One region of the Brenneria tiliae genome, then DNA from elsewhere that is predicted to be linked to it. Evidence: predicted binding sites of a transcription regulator. Region 1 holds the regulator's gene; each other region holds the start of a gene.
What was found. Region 1 encodes Fur, which represses iron uptake genes when iron is present. Its sites were predicted from a motif close to ATAATAATGAGAACNACTATCAA; they were not measured.
Positions count from the first base shown of each region.

Region 1 (3,801 bases):
CCAGATAGCGATCGGTAAAGAACAGCAGCAGCAGTCCGATAACCAGCCCCGTCAGCAGAATGTTTTGACCGATGGCGGTGATCTGTTCAAAACGTACGCCGGCCGCGGCAAATTTCTCCGATCCCGCCTTATTGAAAGCGCTTATTGAAGCCCCGAACTGACGGCTTAGCGGCGGGACCACATTTTTAGCCTGCTCCTGGTATTCATCAAGCTCGTTCGCCGCCGCTTTTTGATATGAAAGCTCAACGCCCTGAACAATCAAATTATGCCAGTCGCGGCTGACCGCCTGAACCAGCGCATCGTCCAGCCCCGCATGGTCGATACCATTGAATGACACCAAATCCGCTTTTAATGTATTGAGCGCATTCAGCGCCGACGCCTGTTCTTTATCGGCCGTTTCATTATCGCCATTGCGGCGCGCATCAACGGCGCGGGCCAGGCGCGTAACCATCCGGAAATACTGATCGTTGCCCTGATTGACATAATTCATGTTTTGCACCAGCAGGCTGCTGGTCTTGGACGTCGCCGTCATCTCTTTGAAGGAAAACATGGTATAGAGCGACACGCCGCCCCACAATACGCAGAAAATGCCAAGCACCCACAACATGGCCGTTCTGATGGCAATGTTCTTTAAAAGTTTCATTGTTCACTCCAGACCTAAGCACGCATTAATAAAAATGTTTTAATGGTTAATCGGCTTTGTAGTACGAAATTCAAGCCGCCGGGAAGTGTCGCCGCTCCCTGGCATTGGTGTTCCGTGGTATTGAACAGATAAGATCACTTAATTAATCGACAAAACTCAGACAACATTTAACCCCGGTACGGCTCTTGTCGTAGTTTGTTTTCTATTCTGTGAACGAATTCATAACATTCTATAAATACAAATTTTTTTGAGCCCCGGAATTTCAGCTAAAAATTACCCGCCACAATTTACGTCTCCTTACCGATACGAGTTTCTCATGCCGGTAGTGTCTGTTATTATTAGGCGATAAGTGGGTGAAAAACGGCACCATACCATTAAGAATCAAGAGGTTATTTAATTCATGGCACTGATAGGAATTTTCTTTGGCAGTGATACCGGCAATACCGAAAACATTGCCAAGACGATCCAACAGCAGCTGGGAACCGACGTTGCTGAAGTTCATGACATCGCCAAAAGCAGTAAAGAAGACCTTGAAGCTTTCGATATTCTATTGCTGGGTATCCCCACCTGGTATTACGGTGAAGCCCAATGCGACTGGGATGACTTTTTCCCTACGCTGGAAGATATCGACTTTAGCGGCAAACTGGTTGCCCTGTTTGGCTGCGGCGATCAGGAAGACTATGCGGAATACTTCTGTGATGCCATGGGCACCATCCGCGATATCATCGAACCGCACGGCGCGACCATCATCGGACATTGGCCGACGGAAGGCTATTACTTTGAAGCGTCCAAAGGTCTGGCGGATGACAAGCATTTCATCGGCCTGGCTATCGACGAAGATCGTCAGCCTGAACTGACCGCCGAGCGCGTCACCGCCTGGGTAAAACAGATTAGCGAAGAGCTGAATTTGCCAGAGCTGCTGGCTTAACACCACGCCTTGGCTCTGACAACTCCCTCGTCAGAGCCAAATCAATAGAAAAAACCTTTCATTAAGATTGATACATTTTTTTAACTTCCGGCCACAATTCTGTACAATACCCACATCGGTTATGTATGTTCACCATCGTTTTCCTCATTTGCCAACAATGCATTGCGTGCTACCTCTGTATTGTGTGTGGGAATAACCTTGTTAACATTCCATGGTTTCCATTTTGAATGCACGGTTCTATAATTGAGACGCTATTACATTTTTTGAGCCGACCGATGCCATAGGCTAGATAGCCCCCATTGATTAAGTAAGCAACAGGACTAAACCCGCATGACTGACAATAATATCGCATTAAAGAAGGCCGGCCTGAAAGTCACACTTCCGAGACTGAAAATTCTGGAAGTATTGCAGGACCCGGAGTGCCATCACGTCAGTGCGGAAGATTTATATAAAAAACTGATTGATATGGGCGAAGAGATTGGTTTGGCGACCGTCTACCGCGTACTGAATCAGTTTGATGATGCTGGTATCGTCACCCGCCATAATTTTGAAGGCGGCAAGTCGGTTTTCGAACTGACCCAGCAACATCATCATGACCATCTGATTTGCCTGGATTGTGGCAGAGTGATTGAATTCCGTGACGAGTATATCGAAGCGCGGCAACGTGAAATCGCGGAAAGACACAGCATAAAACTGACCAACCACAGCTTGTATCTGTATGGCCATTGCAGTGAAGGGGATTGCCGTGAAGACGAAACCCTGCACGATGAAAAAAGATAAATCAACCGCATAAAAAATCGCAGGTGCGATTTTTAACAAATAAAACCGCCGAGGCGGTTTTATTTTTTTATCCTGTAGACGCCCCAGCAATTATCCCACCCAGGTATCCCGCAGGCCCACCGTACGGTTAAACACCAGATGCTGCGGAGTGGAATAAACCCGGTCGGCGCAGAAATAGCCTTCCCGTTCAAACTGATACGCTTTTTCCGCTTCCGCCTGCGCCAGGCTCGCCTCGACAAAACCACGGGTCACCTGCAGCGACTCGGGATTGATGGTTGACAGGAAATCATCCGCCGCCCCGGGGTTGGCCACGCTGAACAGCCGATCGTACAGCCGGAATTCCGCCGGCAGGCCATGCGCCACCGACACCCAGTGAATAACGCCTTTGACCTTGCGCCCATCGGCCGGATCCTTACTTAAGGTATCCGCATCGTAGCTGCAATAGATGGTGGTGATAACCCCCTGCTCGTCTTTATCGATGCGCTCCGCTTTGATCACATAGGCGTTGCGCAGGCGAACTTCCTTGCCCAGCACCAGACGCTTATACTGCTTATTGGCCTCTTCGCGGAAATCCGCGCGATCGATATACACTTCTCGGCTGAACGCCACCTGGCGGGAGCCCATTTCCGGCTTATTCGGATGGTTCGGCATGGTAACCAGCTCTTCATGATCCGCAGGAAGGTTCTCAATCACCACCTTCACCGGATCCAGCACCGCCATGGCGCGCGGCGCATTGGCGTTAAGGTCGTCGCGGATACAGGACTCCAGCGCCGCCATTTCAACGTTGTTATCCTGTTTGGTGACCCCGATACGGTAACAAAACTCGCGGATAGACGCGGCGCTGTAGCCACGGCGACGCAAACCGGAAATGGTCGGCATACGCGGATCGTCCCACCCTTCAACAATCTTTTCCGTAACCAGCTGGTTCAGCTTACGCTTGGACATAATGGCGTATTCAAGGTTAAGGCGGGAGAATTCATACTGCCGCGGATGGCAAGGTATGGTGATGTTATCCAGCACCCAGTCATACAGGCGGCGGTTATCCTGGAATTCCAGCGTACACAGCGAGTGCGTCACCCCTTCCAGCGCATCGGAAATGCAGTGGGTAAAATCATACATCGGGTAGATGCACCACTTGTTGCCGGTCTGGTGGTGTTCGGCGAACTTGATCCGATACAGCACCGGGTCACGCATCACGATAAACGACGACGCCATATCAATCTTGGCGCGCAAACAGGCGGTTCCCTCGGCAAAGCCGCCGTTACGCATTTTTTCGAACAGCTCCAGGTTTTCCTGCACGCTGCGATCGCGGAAGGGGCTGTTTTTGCCCGGCGACGTCAGCGAACCGCGGTATTCGCGGATCTGCTCCGGCGTCAGTTCATCGACGTACGCCAGCCCCTTGCTGATAAGCTCCACCGCATACTGATGCAGCTGATCGAAATAATCGGAG
Region 1 is NZ_JAKPCB010000095.1:35,320-39,120, forward strand. It holds gene MFP24_RS08790 (methyl-accepting chemotaxis protein) at 1-643, opposite strand, end outside; gene fldA (flavodoxin FldA) at 1,044-1,571, shown strand; gene fur (ferric iron uptake transcriptional regulator) at 1,902-2,351, shown strand; gene glnS (glutamine--tRNA ligase) at 2,442-3,801, opposite strand, start outside.

Region 2 (3,801 bases), on a different contig from region 1:
AAACGAGGAAAGGAGTTTGCCCAGAAGTTACTCGGCCATAAATCGGCCAAAATGACAGATAACTATCTGAATACAAGGGGCAAGAAATATACTTATCTATAAAAGACCGAATATCGATTTTCGTGGAATTTTCGTGGATCAAAAAAATAAATAGTTATAAATCAATGATTTAAAAAAAAGACCGAATACGATTCCTGTATCCGGTCTAGGGAAATGGCTCTTGGGAGAGAGCCGTGCGCTAAAAGTTGGCATTTATACAAGCTGAACAAGCCTTGTCACCTAAGCGTAGCCAACTCCCTTGCGTTTTCCAGTTTTCTTGCATTTGCAATTATCACAAATGGAACAGAATTCACACTTTATTGTAACCATTAAAGGCTGGTAAATTAACATTCAATTAAGGAATCAATCACTTTATGGTTTAGCATCCGGATCGCAAAGCTGTTCTGCGCGTTCGATAAAAGGCTGTAAACTTTTCTTCTGCCCCGGATGCTTGGGGTCGTCCAACCAGATGGCGTCTATCGGCTGGGCATTAACCTGTCCGGACTTCATCTGGGCGGTAGCGACGTCGTTAAGTGGATATTGCATCAACGTCCCGGTATGCAGGGCATACAGTGCGTTGCCGGGCCGGCAAATAAGCTGAACCTCTTCCCGCGTAAACGCCCAGGTTTCTCCGTATTGCAGACGGCTTATATTCGCCAGCTTGGCGGCGGAAAAGGCATTAACAGACAGTGAAGCGAGAATCAGCAATAACAATATTTTCTTCATCATGTTGTTCCTGAGCATGATTATTCAGGCGCTTACGCCCCGTTCCGTTGCAGCGGCACTATTATCCAGCTCGAAGGCAGGCTTCATACCATATAAAACAGAGGGTTACTATATTAGCCGCTAGCGGCGATCATAACGATAGTGCCGGATGAAGTCGAGGGGGGAAAGTAGTAAAGGCAAGGTTCCGTTACGGCAGGACAATGCGCTCGTTCAACCGATGCGCATTGCCGCTATGCCGGGGTTTCAGTCAGTCTGAAGGACTCAGGACGTTGCGCCACCGGACACATTTGCCGCCATTTTTTTCAGATCCTGATCGATAAAGAACAGGCCGCCTTCGCTGGTGTTGACCAGGGCCAGTTTATCCAGGATAGATCTGAACAGTTTTTCTTCTTCATGCTGCTCGGCCACATACCATTGCAGGAAGTTGAACGTTGAATAATCCTGTTGCGCCATTGCGGCGTGGGCCAGCTGGTTAATTTTGTCGGTAATCAGTTGCTCATGTTCATAGGTGAGTTTGAATACGTCCGCCAGCGACGCAAACTCCACCGGCGGCGCGGCAATGGCGCCTAATATCGGCATACTGCCGGTATCATCCAGATAGTTGAACAGGCGCTGCATATGCTCCATCTCTTCCTGAGAATGGGTTTTCAGAAAAGCGGAAGCACCTTCAAAGCCTTTATCGCCACACCAGGCGCTCATCTGTAAATATAAATTAGCGGAATAAAACTCCAGGTTAAGCTGCTCGTTCAATTTTTCGATCATTTCTTTTTTTAACATAGTCATTCCTTATTTCTCAGGCAGGTAAATGCATCGCGGCTTATTATGCCTGAATAATAAAAATAAAAACATCTCATTAACTAAATTAACAAATAATTATTTTTATGTTTTAAATCATATAATTACATTTTACATAATTGATACTAATTTTCATTTTCAATAAATAATTCGTTATCGTGATTGAGAATTATTTTTATTATCAAAGAAAATGGGAAATATAATTGAACCCGTTTTATACCCACCGCAGCCGGGGCAGCGTCTTGCCATTTCCCCGGCTCTGTTTTACCTTGACGCACAGAATACGGTAATCGATATGCAGGAGAAGACCACATGGGACATAATTTGGCCGATCTGCCCAAAGAAGAGATGGACAAGATTAATGTGGATCTGGCCGCGTCGGGCGTTGCCTTTAAAGAACGCTATAATATGCCGGTTATTCCTGAGGTGGTAGAGCGGGAACAACCGGAGCATCTGCGCGGTTATTTCCGTGAGCGCGTCGGATTTTACCGCCAGCGGTCGCTACAGTTCTCACGCCTGCCCTATGAGCCTAAATCCAAATAGCGTCTGCCGGCGACATATTTCATCGTGATAAAAAATATTTTCTCCTTGCATATCGCAACAAACAAGCGGTTAATGGGTGAGCAACCCAACCTTTTACCAAGCGAGGTCAGAAATGAGTAAAGGAATGGACAGCAAAAAGAACAGCAAGAAAAAACCCCTGAAAACCGCCGTTGAAAAGCGCGCGGATAAAAAGGCCAAGAAAGCGCAGCCTCAGGCGGATATCACTTAAAGCCAACAATGCTGATCGGTAAACCCGCATCAGCGGGTTTACTCTCATCACTTCAATCGATTTCAAGCACCATCAGCAAGAACGCATATTCCAGCGCAATATCCTCATAATGTTTGAAGCGTCCCGACTTTCCGCCGTGCCCGGCATCCATATCGGTATACAGCAGCAAAAAACGCTTATCGGTTTTTAGTTCCCGCAGCTTGGCCACCCATTTTGCCGGTTCCCAATACTGAACCTGCGAGTCATGCAATCCGGTGGTGACCAGCATATGCGGATAAGCCTGAGCGGTTACCCCGTCGTACGGGCTGTATTGCCTGATATAGTCATAATAGCGGCGATCGTTCGGATCCCCCCACTCTTCATACTCGCCGGTGGTCAGCGGGATGGACTCGTCCAGCATGGTGGTCAGCACGTCGACAAACGGCACCTGGGCGACGACGCCTTTAAACAGATCCGGCGCCAAATTCACCACCGCGCCCATCAATAATCCCCCCGCGCTGCCGCCCATGGCGAACATTTTTTGCCGATCGCCATAACCCTTTTCGGCCAGCGCCTGCGATATATCGATAAAGTCGGTAAACGAATGCATTTTATTCAGCAATCGTCCGTCGTCATACCACTGCTGCCCCAGTTCGCCGCCGCCGCGAATATGGGTCAGCGCAAAGACAAACCCCCGGTCCAGCAGGCTAAGCCGGCTGACGCTGAAATCCGCGTCCATGCTGCTGCCATAGGCGCCATAGCCGTAGACCAGAATGGGATTTTGACCGGGTTTGAAATGTTCGCGATGATAGACCAGGGAGACCGGGACTTCAACACCGTCGCGGGCGGTAATCCATAAGCGTTCGCTGCAATAATTATCCGCGCGAAAGTCCTTCACTTCCGCCTGCTTGAGCAACCGTTGCCGGCCGGTATCCATATTCAACTCAAAGAGCGAACTCGGGGTGGTCATGGACGCGTAGCCGTAGCGCAACAGCGCGGTTTCCGGCGTTGGGTTATACGACAGCCAGGTCACGTAGCTGGCGTCATTGAAGGTAATATTTTTCTCTTCCCGCGTCTGCCAGTGAATTTGCCGCAGGCTGGTGAGCCCCCGCTCCCTTTCCTCCACCACCAGCCAGTCGCGAAACAGCTCGAAACCTTCAAGCACGCGCTGTTCCCGCGGCGCAATCAGCGTTTCCAGACTACCTTCCCCGACTTCCTGCGTGCGATACAGGCCAAAGTTTTTTCCTTCCCGGTTGGAGCGCAGGTAAAAGGCGTCCCGATAGTGGTCGACGCCATACTCGTGATCTTTACGCCGGGGGATAAACACCTGCGGTGCGGCATCATGGCGCGCCGCGTCGATCAACAGCACCTCGGTAGTGGTAGTGCTGCTAAGGTAAATGATGATGTAACTTTCCGAGGTCGTCTTGCCCAGGCTGACGTAAAAGGTATCATCCTTCTCCTCATACACCAGCTCGTCGGCCGCCGGATCG
Region 2 is NZ_JAKPCB010000103.1:330,123-333,923, reverse strand. It holds gene MFP24_RS22335 (YebY family protein) at 412-768, opposite strand; gene ftnA (non-heme ferritin) at 1,027-1,542, opposite strand; gene MFP24_RS22325 (DNA polymerase III subunit theta) at 1,873-2,103, shown strand; gene MFP24_RS22320 (hypothetical protein) at 2,180-2,332, shown strand; gene MFP24_RS22315 (S9 family peptidase) at 2,385-3,801, opposite strand, start outside.
Region 2: the regulator Fur is predicted to act here: its motif matches at 1,723-1,745, upstream of ftnA (non-heme ferritin).

Region 3 (3,801 bases), on a different contig from region 1:
CCATCGCCCGGATCAGCTGCCCCAGTTCATCGCGGCGGGTGGTTTCGACGGTCATGGTCAGATCGCCGGTGGCGATGCGTTCGGCCATATCCAGCGTGGTATTCAGCGGGGTGGTGATCTGGCGTGAGATAAACCAGGAGATCAGTAACCCGAGGATAAGGGTAATCAGCGCGGTAACGCCCATCTGGATCTCGGAAGCGCGAATATCCTGCTGGGTGAGCTGTAGCTGATCCTGAAGCAGGGATTGGATGATGGCATTGAGTTCGTCGGCGCTGGCCGCCATTTGCCGCGCCTGGGTCAGCTCTTCCTGATAGGCCGGCATATAAGCCTTGGCCCGCTCTTCATAGCTATTCATGGTGTTCAGGACCGGCGCGAGTATCGCCTGTTGTTCGGCGGGCAGGCTCTGGTGCAGCGTGGTCAACGAGGTTTGCGCCTCGTCAATGGCGGCGGCGAGTTCATCCGCGGATTCCTTATCCCGGGATAACAGCATGCCGCGGACATGATAACGAACCGCCGTCAGTTTCAGGTTCAGATCGGCAAGCAGCAACTGAAGCGTCAGATTATAACCGTCGGCATTTAATTGATCGCCCAGTTCTTTTAATGGTTTTCCCGTTTCGGAAATATTCCAGCTTTTCCTGACGTCGTCCTTTTTGTGAATGGCATCAACGTAGTTTTTCTGCCGTTGCTGATATTCGGCGATAACGGTTTCGATATGGGTGAATTGTTCTCTGGCTTTTTCCGGCCAGTTCCAGCCTTTGGCATCAGATACATACTTATTGATATTATCAATATGAGTAATATTTTGCTTTATATCTTCCGGGGAGTATGTGGCGCTATAGCGTACCCGATAATATTTCGCCTGGTTAATTTCATTATTGATATTGTTGCTTAAATTGACTTTATCAATACTTCCTTTTAATTCTTCAATATGCATGACGCCTGCGCCGGCAATAATTACCGTCATTATTAAGATCAGGAAGAAGCCTAAGCCTAATTTCTTACCGACGTTGATATTTTCAAATTTTATAGCCATTTTGTTTCTTCCACTATCTTATGAACTGAATACTGACTCTGGTTTCGTCCCCGTATTGCGAATGACGGGGGACGGCGCCACGAGATTGTCGTGTGAGATACAACATATCGGTATAAAAATCATACGATAGGATCACAGTTAATTTATCGGCAATTTATGGAGAATCTTTACTATACCCGTCATACTTCAAGCTGCAGATGCGTTGGCTGCGCTCAGTCACCCGAATCACTTACTTTAGTAAGCTCATCGGGATTCCTTCCCTTGCCGCCTTCCTGCAACTCGAATTATTTAGGGTATATCTCTATTGCTTATCAATATGCAAATAAAGTCTGGGAGAGGGGGAATATTCGATAATTTATAATAAAAAACCGGAATAACGACGGTTATTCCGGTTTGCTTTGCGACCGCCCGGGCAGGGCGGCGGCGGGAAACGGCTTATTTTTTCGCTTCCGCGAAACGTTTGGCCGCTTCGTCCCAGTTTACGACGTTCCAGAACGCTTTGATGTAATCCGGGCGACGGTTCTGATATTTCAGATAATAGGCATGTTCCCACACGTCCAGACCCAGGATAGGGTAGCCGGATGCGCCGGAAATAGCTTCGCCCGACAGCGGGCTATCCTGATTGGCCGTGGATACCACCGCCAGTTTGCCGTCATCTTTCAGCACCAGCCAGGCCCAGCCGGAACCAAAGCGGGTTGCTGCGGCCTGTTCAAATTTTTCTTTGAAAGTATCGATGCTGCCGAAATCACGCTCAATGGCGGCTTTCAAATCGCCAGCCAGCGTGGTGCCCAGCTTCAGGCCTTTCCAGAACAGGCTGTGGTTGGCGTGCCCGCCGACGTTGTTACGTAAAACGGTTTTTTTCTCTGCCGGCACTTTGTCCAACTGGGTAAGCAGCTCGTCTGGGGACAGCTTGGCGAATTCAGGCAGGGATTCCAGCGCCGCGTTAGCATTATTGACGTAGGTCTGGTGGTGTTTGGTGTGATGGATTTCCATCGTTTGCTTGTCGAAATGGGGTTCCAGTGCGTCATAAGCATAAGGCAGGGATGGCAGTGAATAACTCATGTTTAGCATCTCCGTGGTTATAGTGCTGAGTAATTGTAGTGGTGAACTGCGCCGTACCGAAACGCGACCTTGCTCACAATTTCCTAGGTCCGGTACAAGGACAGTATGCGGCGCTGATTTTGTTAGCACCGCGTAAGCACTACGTTCATTATAGTTAATTAAATGATATTGAAAATGATTATTCTCGTCCAAACGCGGTCATCTGCCGGCGTTTAACCCAATATAACAAGCGCTTATGTGGTTAGGGTATGAGGTAAAAACAAATCGGTCTAAGCTCGGCGGGCGCCCGGGGTATGATTTTCCGCCGCCGCGCTACTCGCTCAGACGCTGCGGATGAGTATAGATGGTGGCCCGCCCCGGACGACAGAACCCCGCCAGCGTCAGGTTGCAGCGCTCGGCCACCTCGACGGCCAGCGAGGTGGCGGCGGAAACCGCGAACAGGATCTCCACGCCGCACATGGCGGATTTTTGCACCATCTCGTAGCTGGCGCGGCTGGAAACCAGCACCGCGCCCTGCCGCCACGGCTGTTTTGCCCGCATGCCGAGCAGCTTATCCAGCGCCACGTGGCGGCCGACGTCTTCACAGCCGCCGCGCAGTGCGCCGTCCGGCGTAATCCAGGCCGCGGCATGGGTGCAGCCGGTTAACTGGCCCGCCAGCTGTACCTGCTGCAGCTGCGCCAGCGCCGATTCAAGGCGGCTGAGCGAAAAGGTCTGGGTAAATGGCAGGGGCGCAACCGGTTTGCCGATCTCCGCCAACTGCTCCACCCCGCAGACGCCGCACCCGGTGCGGCCGTCCATCGCCCGTCTGCGGTTTTTTAAACCGGCGAAGCGGCGGCTGGAAAGTTCGATTTGCACCTCAATGCCGTTGCATACCGGCTGAACATCGATGCCGTAGATATCCTGCGGTGCGGCGATGATGCCTTCCGACAGCGAAAACCCCAGCGCAAACAGCTCCAGGTCTTTCGGCGACGCCATCATCACCACGTGTGAAATACCGTTGTAGACCAGCGCCACGGGCACTTCTTCCGCCAGCCAGTCGGCCTGCGGCTGCGTCAGCGCGCCCTGATGGCTGACGGTACGCTGACAGGCTCCCGCGGGGGGAGTAACCGTTTGTGGGATAACGCCTTTCACCTGAAATACCTGCAAGTTAATCGCTTTTAATCAATGGCGCTATTATTTCACCGCCTCCCCGCGGATGCGAACTTTTCTCTGCAAACAGCGATCGTGCCCGCGTCATGGTTGTGAATTTGTTGATTGATGGTTGCTAAATTGTGACTTGCTTCGAAAAGTTGCCATTCTCTCTGACCGGCGGCTGTCATAACGCGCTATCCCCGCATACGATTTAACCATGCTCACCGCGCAGCGACCGTTTTCCTATAGCCTCTATTTCCACTGCGGTTCCGCCGCGTACCCCAACCGCGAAAAGGAGACTGAAATGGCACATATCACACCTGAAGGCCGGCTTATTTCCGATGAGTATGGCGCGCCTAATCTGAAAAAACGCTATGACAACTTTATCGGCGGAGCCTGGGTTCCGCCCGACGGAGGTGAGTATTTTGTTAATCTGACGCCGATTACCGGCCGACCTCTATGCGAGGTGGCCAGCTCTACCGCGCGGGATGTTGATTATGCGCTGGATGCCGCCCACCAGGCGAAGGCCGAATGGGGCGCCATGCCGGTACAGGAGCGCGCGCTGCTTCTGAATC
Region 3 is NZ_JAKPCB010000101.1:274,275-278,075, forward strand. It holds gene MFP24_RS18150 (methyl-accepting chemotaxis protein) at 1-1,033, opposite strand, end outside; gene sodA (superoxide dismutase [Mn]) at 1,469-2,095, opposite strand; gene fdhD (formate dehydrogenase accessory sulfurtransferase FdhD) at 2,408-3,241, opposite strand; gene exaC (acetaldehyde dehydrogenase ExaC) at 3,531-3,801, shown strand, end outside.
Region 3: the regulator Fur is predicted to act here: its motif matches at 2,258-2,280, upstream of sodA (superoxide dismutase [Mn]).

Region 4 (3,801 bases), on a different contig from region 1:
TTCGGCGGGGATGCGTTGGGCCAGCGCCTCGCTCAGCCGCGCGCCGCCGACCTGTAATAATTCCAGGCTTTGCAGCGCCGTGCGCTGCCCGGCCAGCGCGACGGCCTCCAGCCATAGGCTTACCGCCGGCGGCACCAGCGCCGTAACGTTAATCCGATGCCGTTCAATCAGCGGGAAACAGTGGGTCGCGCTGGGGTCGCTCGCCATCACCACCGTTCCCCCGGCATAGAACGCGCCCAGCGCGCCCGGCGAACTCAGCGGATAGTTATGGGCGGCCGGCAAGGCGCACAGGTAGCGGGTTTGGGCATTAAAACGGCAAATATCCACGCTGGCGCGGATACTGTAGTAGTAATCGTTGTGGGTGCGGGGGATCAGTTTCGGCGTGCCGGTGCTGCCGCCGGACAGCTGGAAAAACGCCACCTCGTCCGGCGGCGTCGGCGAGGAGAGATTATCATCCCCGCTTTCCTGCAGCAGATGGAGCAAATCGCGCTCAGGATCGCCGTCGCCGCGCAGTATGATCTGTTGTAAAGAGGGATGGTTCTGCCGCAGCGTCTCAATAAACCTATCGTCATGGAACAACTCATGGCCGCGATCGGCGATCAGCAGCGCCGGCGCGATCTGCTGCGCATAGGCGCTCAATTCACTGCGCTGATGGTTGAACAGCGCGTTCACCGGCACCACGCCAATACGCAGCAAGGCGAAATAGGTCTGGTAAAATTCGGCGATATTCCCCAACTGCACCAGCGCCGTTTGCCCGCGCCGTACGCCGCGCCGCGTCAGCGCGCCCGCCAGGCGGTTAACGCTGTGGTTTAGCTGGCGATAGCTGAAGCGGCGATCGCCGTCGATCAGCGCCAGCGCATCGTTGTCTTTGTGGCGGCTGAGAATATCGCCCAGCGGCCGGTCGGTCCAATAACCGCGCTCACGATAGCGCTGCTCCAGTTCGGCGGGCCAGCGGTTGAATTCAATGATCATGCGACGCACTCCCGATCGTTGGTTATCCCAAAGGCGTTGAGCATGGTGCTCAGCTTCACGCCGGTTTCGTTCCATTCGGAAACCGGCTGCGAATCCGGCACGATGCCGGCGCCGGCAAACAGCGTCACCCGATTTTCACGCACTTCGCCGCAGCGGATGGTGACCACCCATTCGCCGTTGCCCTGCGCGTCGCACCAGCCGACGATGCCGCCGAACAGCCCGCGATCGAAGGGTTCCAGGGAGGCGATTAGGGAACGCGCCGCCTCGGTCGGATACCCGCACAGTGCCGGCGTGGGATGGAGCAAACTGGCCAGTGACAGGGCGTTGTCGGTTTCATTGGCCGTTTCGCCGCTGATGGCGGTCGCCAAATGCCACAGCGTGGCGGTGGAAAGCAGTTGCGGCGTATCTGGTATATGCAGTTGGCGACAACGGGGGATCAACACACGGCGCATCTCGTTAATCACCACCTGATGCTCATACCCATCCTTCGCCGAATCCAGCAATCGTTGCCCCACGTTCCGATCCGCCTGCGGGTCAGTGGCCCGCGCAGCCGACCCCGCCAACGGCGTAGAGTGTAGATGGCGCCCCGACTTACGCAATAACAATTCAGGGCTGGCGCCCAGCAACGCGCCATCGTCAAGTGGGACATAAAAATGGTAGGCATCGGGTTCTCGGGCCAGCATACGCGCCAACAGCGCCCGATGGTCGACCGGCGCGCCGAGTTCAATATCCAGCAGGCGCGAGAGTACGACCTTGGCGATGTTCCCCTCCCGCGTCGCATTCACGGCCTGACTCACCAAATCGACAAAAACCTCCCGCTCCGGTCGTGGCGTGGCGGTGACGATATCCGGTAATGAAGGACAGTCGCTGAGTAAGGGCGTGGTTAAATCGGATCGACGGAACCAGTGGCTTTGCCGGGGAATAAACAGCGACGACGGACGGGTGGCGTCAAAAGGAATCGCGCCGACCAGCACCGGTTCGGCAATGCCCGCCGCCCTGGCGTGCGCAAACGCCTGTTGCAGGGTTCGCTGAAATTCGCCCTCGGCATCAAAACCATCGCTGGCGGGCGTTGCCAGCGACATAAAACGTCCCTGCGTATACAGGCTACGAAAGGGCGAACTGAAAAAAAATCCTGAATCCGGCCTCCAACCACTCTTCTCTTCCTGCGTGATATTGTCCCTAATCAAACGGTACACTCGCAACCTCCTGTATCATTCATAATGATAACGATTATGATAACGATTATCATTAATGGATTTGGGTAACAACTTAAGGCGATGCTTAAGCATTGTCAATATGGGAAAATAAGCTTCGGTCCCCCCAATTGACGTTTAAGAGATAAGAGGTTCAGGTAATGAGAGTGGAATTTTACTTCTCGAGATGGCGCCGTGTGTTGCTGCCGCTGTTGGCGTTAGCGCTACTGAGCGCATGCGACGAAAAAAACACGGCCAACGAGGCGGCAGAACCGGATAATACGGCGGTCAGCGGATGGCCGCGGCAGATTAAAACCCTTGACGGCACCCTCACTATCAAATCCCCGCCGCAGCGCGTCGTCTCCACCAGCGTCACCGTTACCGGAACCCTGTTGGCGATCGATGCGCCGGTGATCGCCAGTTCCGCCACCAGCCCGGGCTCCCGTATTTCGGACAGTCAGGGATTCCTGCGCCAATGGAGCAATATCGCCCGTGAACGCAAGGTAAAAAAAATCTATGAAACCAAGCCCAATGCCGAAGCTATCGCCAACGAAGCGCCGGACCTGATCGTGGTCGCCGCCACGGGCGGCGACTCCGCCCTGGCGCTGCGTCAACAGCTTAGCGATATCGCGCCGGTTCTGGTGATCAATTATGATGATAAAAGCTGGCAGGACCTGGCCCTTCAGTTGGGCTACGCTACCGGACGCGAGGAGCAGGCTCAGGCGGTGATTGCGAAATTCGACAGCCGACTGAACGCCGTGAAGCAACATTTGCGTTTACCTCCGCAGCCCGTCAGCGCCTTTGTCTGGCGGGAAGACGGCAAGGGCGCCAATTTATGGACCACCGACTCCGCACAGGGCCAGTTGCTTCAACAGTTGGGTTTCGAGCTTGCCATAGTGCCTGATTCAGTGAAAGGCAATTACAGCATGGGCAAGCGTAAGGATCTGGTGCAATTATCAGGCGAAAAGATGGCCGACGGGCTGAACGGTAATACCTATCTGCTGTTTTCCACTGATGGGGAGAGCGTCGGGCAATTGCTCGCCAATCCTTTTGTCGCCCATTTGCCGGCGGTCAGGGACCGCCATGTTTATGCCATGGGCAACGATACCTTCCGCCTGGACTACTATAGCGCCAGCAATATGTTAGATCGGCTGGAAAACCGTTTCGGCGGGCATTAACTTCCCGCCGATGACACCGGCTGCGCCGGAGGGGGGTTTTCAAGCCGGCGCAGCGGCGCAGACAGTGCGGCCAGCGCCACGCACGCCAGGGCGGCGCCGAGGCCGAACAACAGGCCGGAGGTTTGCGGCAGCAGCTGTGTTCCCATGGTGCCCAGCAGCAGAGCGCCAAAAGCATCCCCCGTTACCGCCTGCGCCGTCCACAGACCATTGACGCGTCCCAGCAAGGCATTTGGCGTCAGACTCTGCACCAGCGTAAACTGCAACAGCGCATTGATGGCGCTGAGATAGCCATAAATCGCCAGGCAGCACAGCGATAAGATAAAATAGGGCATCAGGCTGAACAGGCTGAGAACTAAAAATCCCGCCACCGCCGTGAAGATCATCAATCTGCCGGGACGGGGGGTTTGGGCCACCCGCCCGCTGGTGAAGGCGCCCAGCGCCGCACCCAGCGGTATCGC
Region 4 is NZ_JAKPCB010000097.1:29,410-33,210, forward strand. It holds gene MFP24_RS11400 ((2,3-dihydroxybenzoyl)adenylate synthase) at 1-972, opposite strand, end outside; gene MFP24_RS11405 (isochorismate synthase) at 969-2,159, opposite strand; gene fepB (Fe2+-enterobactin ABC transporter substrate-binding protein) at 2,327-3,343, shown strand; gene entS (enterobactin transporter EntS) at 3,340-3,801, opposite strand, start outside.
Region 4: the regulator Fur is predicted to act here: its motif matches at 2,199-2,221, upstream of MFP24_RS11405 (isochorismate synthase).